DNA from 2 places in the Marinomonas sp. CT5 genome. Region 2 is predicted to be linked to the other one. Evidence: riboswitches for the same ligand, from Rfam matches in the RefSeq annotation. Region 2 holds a riboswitch; the other holds the start of a gene.
What was found. A riboswitch is a leader RNA that binds a small molecule or an ion and turns the genes downstream of it on or off. The one in region 2 is predicted to bind thiamine pyrophosphate.

Region 1 (3,421 bases), 860 kb from region 2:
ATTCTGCTGAAAGTACGCAAATTCAAAAAAAACTATGAACATTATCGAGCTAAAGAAGCGCTGGGTTTTTGGCCTGTTGTTGAAGCTGATTTATGGGTGCATTGTGCGTCGGTTGGTGAAGTATTGGCAGTACGACCATTGGTGACGCAATGGCGGGCAAAATATCCTTCTAAGCGTCTGCTTATTACTACGATGACACCGACAGGGGCTGAACAGGTGCAAAAGGCGTTTCCTTTTGCTGAGCACCGATATTTGCCCATGGATTGGCGTTGTAGTGTTAAGAAAGCATTTAAGAATTTGGTTTGTAAGCGCCTAGTGATTGTAGAAACGGAACTTTGGCCGAACTTGTTACAGCAGGCAAAGCGACATGGTTTGCGTATTGATGTGGTTAATGCTCGGCTAAGTGATCGTTCTTTTCAGCGCTACCAAAAGTTCTCGATTGTCTCTCGGCCGCTGTTCGCTTTACCTGATTGCTTCTTGGCTCATGCTCAGGCAGATGGTTCTCGTTTTGAAGCATTAGGTGCTAAAAAAGTGCTCGTTACGGGAAGTATTAAATTTGATCTCAATGTGCCGCCAGAAGTCCTCCAGGCTAACTGGCGTGGGCAGTTAGGTTCTAGATTCGTATGGGTTGGGGGTAGTACTCATCAAGGAGAAGATGACATGCTCTTACGTATCCATAAATCCTTGCAGCAAAAGTATCCAGATGCATTATTAATATTGGTTCCACGTCACCCTGAACGCTTCGACGCTGTCCAGCAATTAGCGAGTCAGCATTTTGAACGGGTTACACTTCGTACTCAAACTCCATTGGATCAATGGGCAAATTTTGATGTTGTGATTGGGGATTCAATGGGGGAGTTGATACACTACTATCAAGCCTCTGATTTGGTCTTTGTGGGTGGCAGCTTAATTAAACGCGGTGGTCATAACCCGATTGAACCCGCTTTGCTTGGTAAGGCTATTTTAGTAGGGCCTTATACCTTTAACTTTTTAGATATTACCGATCAGCTACTTCAAGTGAATGGCGCTATTCGTTGCCAAGATGAAGCGCAACTGGGAAAAGTCGTCATTGATCTTGCTGGACAAGCTTCCCAGCGTTTTCGCCTTGGTCAAACAGCAATGCGTTTTGCCGAAAAAAACCAAGGAGCAGTGACCAGGGTGCTTTCAGAAATGGACTTCCGCTGATCGACTCTTTACAATAGACGCTCATTATCTCATGGGGTGCTTTAACATTTTTGAATGTTAAAGCTGAGAAGCGGATTAGCCGCTAACCCACCGAACCTGATCCAGATCATGCTGGCGTAGGAATCGAGATAGCAAGCTAGGTTATGCGCGTAATTTTAACCTTATCGCTTGCCATTTCCCCTGTACGCCGCTCACGTTATTTAGGAGCGACACACTTTGAACTCATTTTCGTTAACAACGTTATTTTCGACCTCTTTAGTTAGTTTAGGTTTGGCACTTTCCCCTTTTGCTTTGGCAAAAGATACGCTCAATGTTTACACCTATGACTCCTTCTCATCTGACTGGGGACCGGGGCCTAAGATAAAAGCAAATTTCGAAAAAGAGTGTGACTGCGAAGTAAACTTTGTCGCCTTGGACTCATCTGGCGGTATTTTGTCCCGCGCTCAGTTAGAAGGTAAATCGTCTAAAGCAGATGTTTTATTAGGGTTAGACTTGAATTTAATGGAAGCGGCTAAAAAGTCAGGCTTACTTGGTCAGCATGGGGTGGATACCTCAGCGGTGACAATTGCTGGTGGCTGGTCAGACAAAACCTTTGTGCCATTTGATCAAGGTCATTTTGCCTTCATTTATAACTCTGAAACGCTGCCTAACCCACCAACGAGTTTGCAAGAGGTTGTTGATAATCAAAACCTTCGAGTCATTTATCAGGATCCACGAACCAGTACACCTGGGCTTGGTTTGTTGTTATGGATGAAATCGGTATATGGAGATGAAGCCGCTGACGCTTGGGAGCGCCTTGCCTCGCATACTGTCACGGTTACTAAAGGTTGGTCTGATGCGTACAGTTTGTTCTTGAAAGGTGAGGCCGATGTTGTGCTGAGTTATACGACATCACCTGCGTATCATGTTGTTGCTGAAGGTGAGGATAAATATAAAGCGGCACCGGCTAGTGAAGGTTTGTATCCGCAAATTGAAGTAGCGGCGATGATGGAAAATGCTCCTCATCCTGTTCTAGCGAAACGTTTTATGCAGTTTATTTTACAGCCAGGTTTTCAATCAACGGTAGCAACTGGGAACTGGATGTTGCCTGTAATTAAACTAGATGAAAAGCTACCAGCCGCTTTTGATAGTGCATTAAAACCTGCAAAAAACTTGGTTCTACCTGCAAAGCAGGTTGCGCAAAATCGTAAAGCTTGGATTGATGAGTGGTTAAATGCCACGACTCAATAATAGACGTTAAGTTGCTTTATTTTCGAGCTATAAAAGGATTAATGCCGGCGTTATTGGGCGTCGGCTTTTTCTTACTTATGGGAGCGGCCAGCTTGGCGGCTCTTTTGCGTTATAGCGATTTGCCAACTTGGCTTGGCTATCTACAGCAGCCTTATCTTTGGCGTGTTGTACGTTTTTCTCTATGGCAAGCATTACTAAGCAGTGGTATCAGTTTGCTTATTGCTATTCCTGTTGCTTCTTGTCTAATTCACCGACAGTTTTTTGGACGCGCTGCTTTGCTGCAACTGTTTGCAGTTTCCATGGTGGTACCGACCATTGTGGCGATTTTAGGTTTAGTGGTGGTGTATGGGCGCACTGGATGGTTGAATCAATTGATAGGTGTGCAAATTCCCTTGTACGGCTTGGTTGGGATCTTATTGGCTCATGTGTTTTTTAATATGCCTTTAGCGGTTCGGTTTTTATTGCAGGGTTATGATTTGATTCCTTCTGGACAGTGGCGCCAAGCTTCGCAGTTGGGATTTTCTCGCTGGGCGTCTTTTCGTTGGATTGAATGGCACTATATTAAAAAGGTGCTTCCTGGCGCTTTTGTGCTGATTTTTATGTTGTGCTTTTCAAGCTTTGCTGTGGTGTTGAGTTTAGGGGGAGGGCCAAAGTTTAGTACTTTGGAAGTGGCGATTTATCAAGCGCTTCGATTTGATTTTGACTTAAATAAGGCCAGCTTTTTAGCTTTACTTCAGGTGTCGATATGTACTCTTTTTGCGGTGATTGTATATCGGATTGCGCCAGTCAACCGTCAGGATGTGAGTTTAATTGCGGTAAAAGGCTATGCGCTTAAAGATTCTTTTTGGGCTAAGTTGGCAGATAGTTTTGCCTTGTTCTGTACGTTTATATTAGTTGTTCCGCCTTTTTTGGCTATTTTTGATCCCGTCTTTTCTCCCATTTTTATGGATACATTGCAGTCAGTTGCTTTATGGAAGGCTACGTTGGTTTCATTGCAGATTGCCGT
Region 2 (3,421 bases):
CCCAAAGTGTAAAACGGCGCTTCGTGGCAATGCTTAAGTTGCTCCGTCATGTTTTCTTCGATCAGTTGCATCGGCACGTGCCCAGGGCCTTCAATCATCACCTGTACATCGTATTCCCAAGCAATTTGAGTCAGCTCCCCTAAAGTACGAAGCTCCGACATTTGCGCTTCGTCATTGGCGTCCATGATAGAACCTGGGCGCAAGCCATCTCCCAGTGATAAAGCCACATCGTACGCTGCACACAGTTCACAAATCTCACGGAAGCGTTCGTACAAGAAGCTTTCTTTGTGATGAGCCAAGCACCATTTCGCCATAATAGAACCACCACGGGAAACAATTCCTGTTAGACGTTTTGCCGTCATAGGCACATAACGCAACAAAACACCCGCGTGAATGGTAAAGTAATCTACCCCCTGCTCCGCCTGTTCAATTAAGGTATCGCGAAATACTTCCCAGTTTAGATCCTCAGCAACGCCATCTACCTTTTCCAATGCTTGATATATAGGCACGGTTCCTATCGGCACAGGAGAATTTCGTAAAATCCATTCACGAGTTTCATGGATGTTTTTACCTGTCGATAAATCCATTACCGTATCGGCTCCCCAACGAGTCGACCACACCAGTTTCTCTACTTCTTCTTCAATAGAAGAGGTCACCGCAGAGTTACCAATATTGGCATTCACTTTTACTAAGAAGTTACGACCAATGATCATTGGCTCAGATTCAGGGTGATTGATGTTATTCGGGATAATGGCGCGGCCTCTTGCCACTTCGTCACGAATAAACTCTGGCGTAATACGCGTCTGCAAGTTAGCACCAAAACTTTGCCCCGGGTGCTGCTTTAATAGCAACTCACTTTGAATGGCATCGATGTTCTGATTTTCACGCAAGGCAATGTATTCCATCTCTGGCGTGATAATCCCTTGGCGAGCGTAATGCATTTGCGTAACGCATTTACCTTGGCGCGCTTTACGGACTTTTGGTAACGCTTTAAATCTCAGCTCGTCGAGAGCAGAATTGTCTAAACGGGACTGCGCAAACTCAGAAGAGACACTTGATAATATTTCTGTGTCGTCACGCTGTTCTATCCAGGCCTCACGCATTGGCTTAAGACCTTTATAGACATCAATGTTTTCTTGCGGGTCGGCGTATGGACCAGAACAATCGTAAACATAAATGGCTTCATTTGGTTCGAAGGTTAAATTGTCAGGGTCAGAACCAATAGGCGTATCAGTCAAATTGATCTTGCGCATGGGAACCCGAATCGACTCATCGGATCCGGTTAAATAGATTCGCTCTGAAGCTGGAAAAGGTTTGGCTTGCAAAGACTCAATAAAAGATTTCGCTGCTTGGCGAGACGCTTCACGAGACTGTTTTTTAGATGGGGTCGTTAATGGTGTTGCTATTTCGTTATTCGTCGACATGAGCACTTCCCTTATTATTAAAATGGAGAATTGCTTGTCTGGGGTGCTGCTTTACAGGCAAACGCACTAGGGGCGTTTATTGCAAAACATGAACCCTGATTATATGAAAGGAGGCTTTAACAATATGACAGCATCGATTCCATAAAAATCAGGAGTTCATTCGATGCAGATAAGAAAAATAGAGACTTTCTTGTTTCCTACGCGGGTATTAGCCCGATCAGGTTCTGCGGATCCCGCACTTAATTATGCGATCTCAGCCAAATGGCACTCCGACAAGTAGAGCTGAGTATACTCAGTCTTATCGGAATGTAAACACCCAGAAATAGCATGGGTGTTTACTACCATACTGGAGGGTAACTTATTCGCCTTGCATTTCCAGCGCCATTTTATAAAGCGCATTCTTCTTTTCACCAGTCAGTTTAGCGGCCATTGCAGCGGCTTGTTTGACCGGTAAATCTTCTAATAAAATGGTCAGAATACGCTTGGCTTCTAATTCTGCTTCATCGCCGCTTTCTTGGGTAAAACTCAGCATCACAACGAATTCACCACGCATCTGGTTGGCATCTTCATCAAACTTGGCAAGGATTTCAGAAGCGGTTCCAGACAAAAATGTTTCGAATGTTTTAGTAACTTCACGCGCCAAGACTAGCTTAGCATCATCACCATACACTTTTTGAACATCCGCAATCGAATCATAAACACGATGAGTCGACTCATAAAACACCACGGTACCCGTTTGCTTCTTCCAAGACTCAAATAAATCACAACGCCCTTTTGATTTTGCTGGCACAAATCCCGCAAAAAAGAATTGGTCAGTGGGTAAACCCGATGCACACAAAGCGACGATCAAGGCGCAAGCGCCCGGAATAGGAACAACTTTATGGCCTTTTTCACGCAGTGCATGAACGACGTGATAACCAGGGTCCGAGATCAAAGGCGTTCCCGCATCGGACACTAACGCGACATTTTTGCCATCATCTAACAAGGTAGCAACGTAGTCTGCTTTGTCTTTTTCATTATGATCGTGGATAGAAAACAGCTTCGCATCAATCGCAAAATGATTAAGCAAGCGTTTCGTATGTCGAGTATCTTCCGCCGCGATATAGTCAACATCGCGTAAAGTTTGTTCCGCTCTTTTACTGAAATCATCTAGATTGCCGATTGGAGTTGCAACTATGTACAGCGACCCTCTCGCATCATCAGAACTATGTGGTAACATGTTGCCTCTTTTATTTGTCATTTTATAAGCTTATGAGCCTACTTAATTTCCGCATCATATCATTAACTCTTTGTACTTTTCTGCTAAGCGCCTGTAATTCCATGAATTTAAATATGGAACAGCCACAAAACAGAGCTCAAACAAGCCAAAATGGTTCACAAGAAAGAACCCTACCACCCAGTATTTATCATCCTAAAAAAACCACCGATGTTTCCAAAACATTGGCTGACTCTTATCTAAAAGCAAAGAATTTTTATCAGCAAGATGAGTTTCAAAAAACCATTGATGTCTTAGAAAGTAAAGTATTAAACACCACTTCTTCCATTCAATTTGAAGCCTATTTATTGGCCGCACTTTCTTCGTCTTATCTTGATAACTCCGTGGCTGCTACAAGCTATTTACAACAAGCGAATCAGCTAATTGCGGCGCGCCATCCAGACAACCAAAATAAGCTTAAAGAAACTAAGGCCTCTATTTTTGAGCACTTTGACAATTGGTTGGAAGTCGTCAAGATTCGTATGGACCTTACCTACAATTTGCCGCTAAACGAGGGCAAAGAAAACCAAGAAAAACTCTGGTTAGCCATACAGAATTTGACTCAAAATGAAGTGGATGAACTATTTCAACAAGAAAAGCCGCTACTTAATGGTTGGTTAACCATCAGCAGTATTCTAAGAAACCAAACACTGTCTATTGAACAACAACTGAAGATGTTCAAAAAATGGCAAGCCGAAAACCCAAGCCACCCAGCGGCCATAACACCCCCTCAAGATTTCAA

Region 1: it holds a riboswitch for thiamine pyrophosphate, as region 2 does, so the genes downstream of both, thiB (thiamine ABC transporter substrate binding subunit) here and thiC (phosphomethylpyrimidine synthase ThiC) in region 2, are expected to answer to the same signal.

The regions. Positions count from the first base shown of each region.
Region 1 covers NZ_CP025572.1:3,396,353-3,399,773, reverse strand. The annotation lists gene C0J08_RS16340 (3-deoxy-D-manno-octulosonic acid transferase) at 1-1,185, shown strand, start outside; TPP riboswitch at 1,208-1,326, shown strand; gene thiB (thiamine ABC transporter substrate binding subunit) at 1,402-2,415, shown strand; gene thiP (thiamine/thiamine pyrophosphate ABC transporter permease) at 2,457-3,421, shown strand, end outside.
Region 2 covers NZ_CP025572.1:2,534,711-2,538,131, forward strand. The annotation lists gene thiC (phosphomethylpyrimidine synthase ThiC) at 1-1,424, opposite strand, end outside; TPP riboswitch at 1,602-1,706, opposite strand; gene rsmI (16S rRNA (cytidine(1402)-2'-O)-methyltransferase) at 1,783-2,643, opposite strand; gene C0J08_RS11890 (penicillin-binding protein activator) at 2,757-3,421, shown strand, end outside.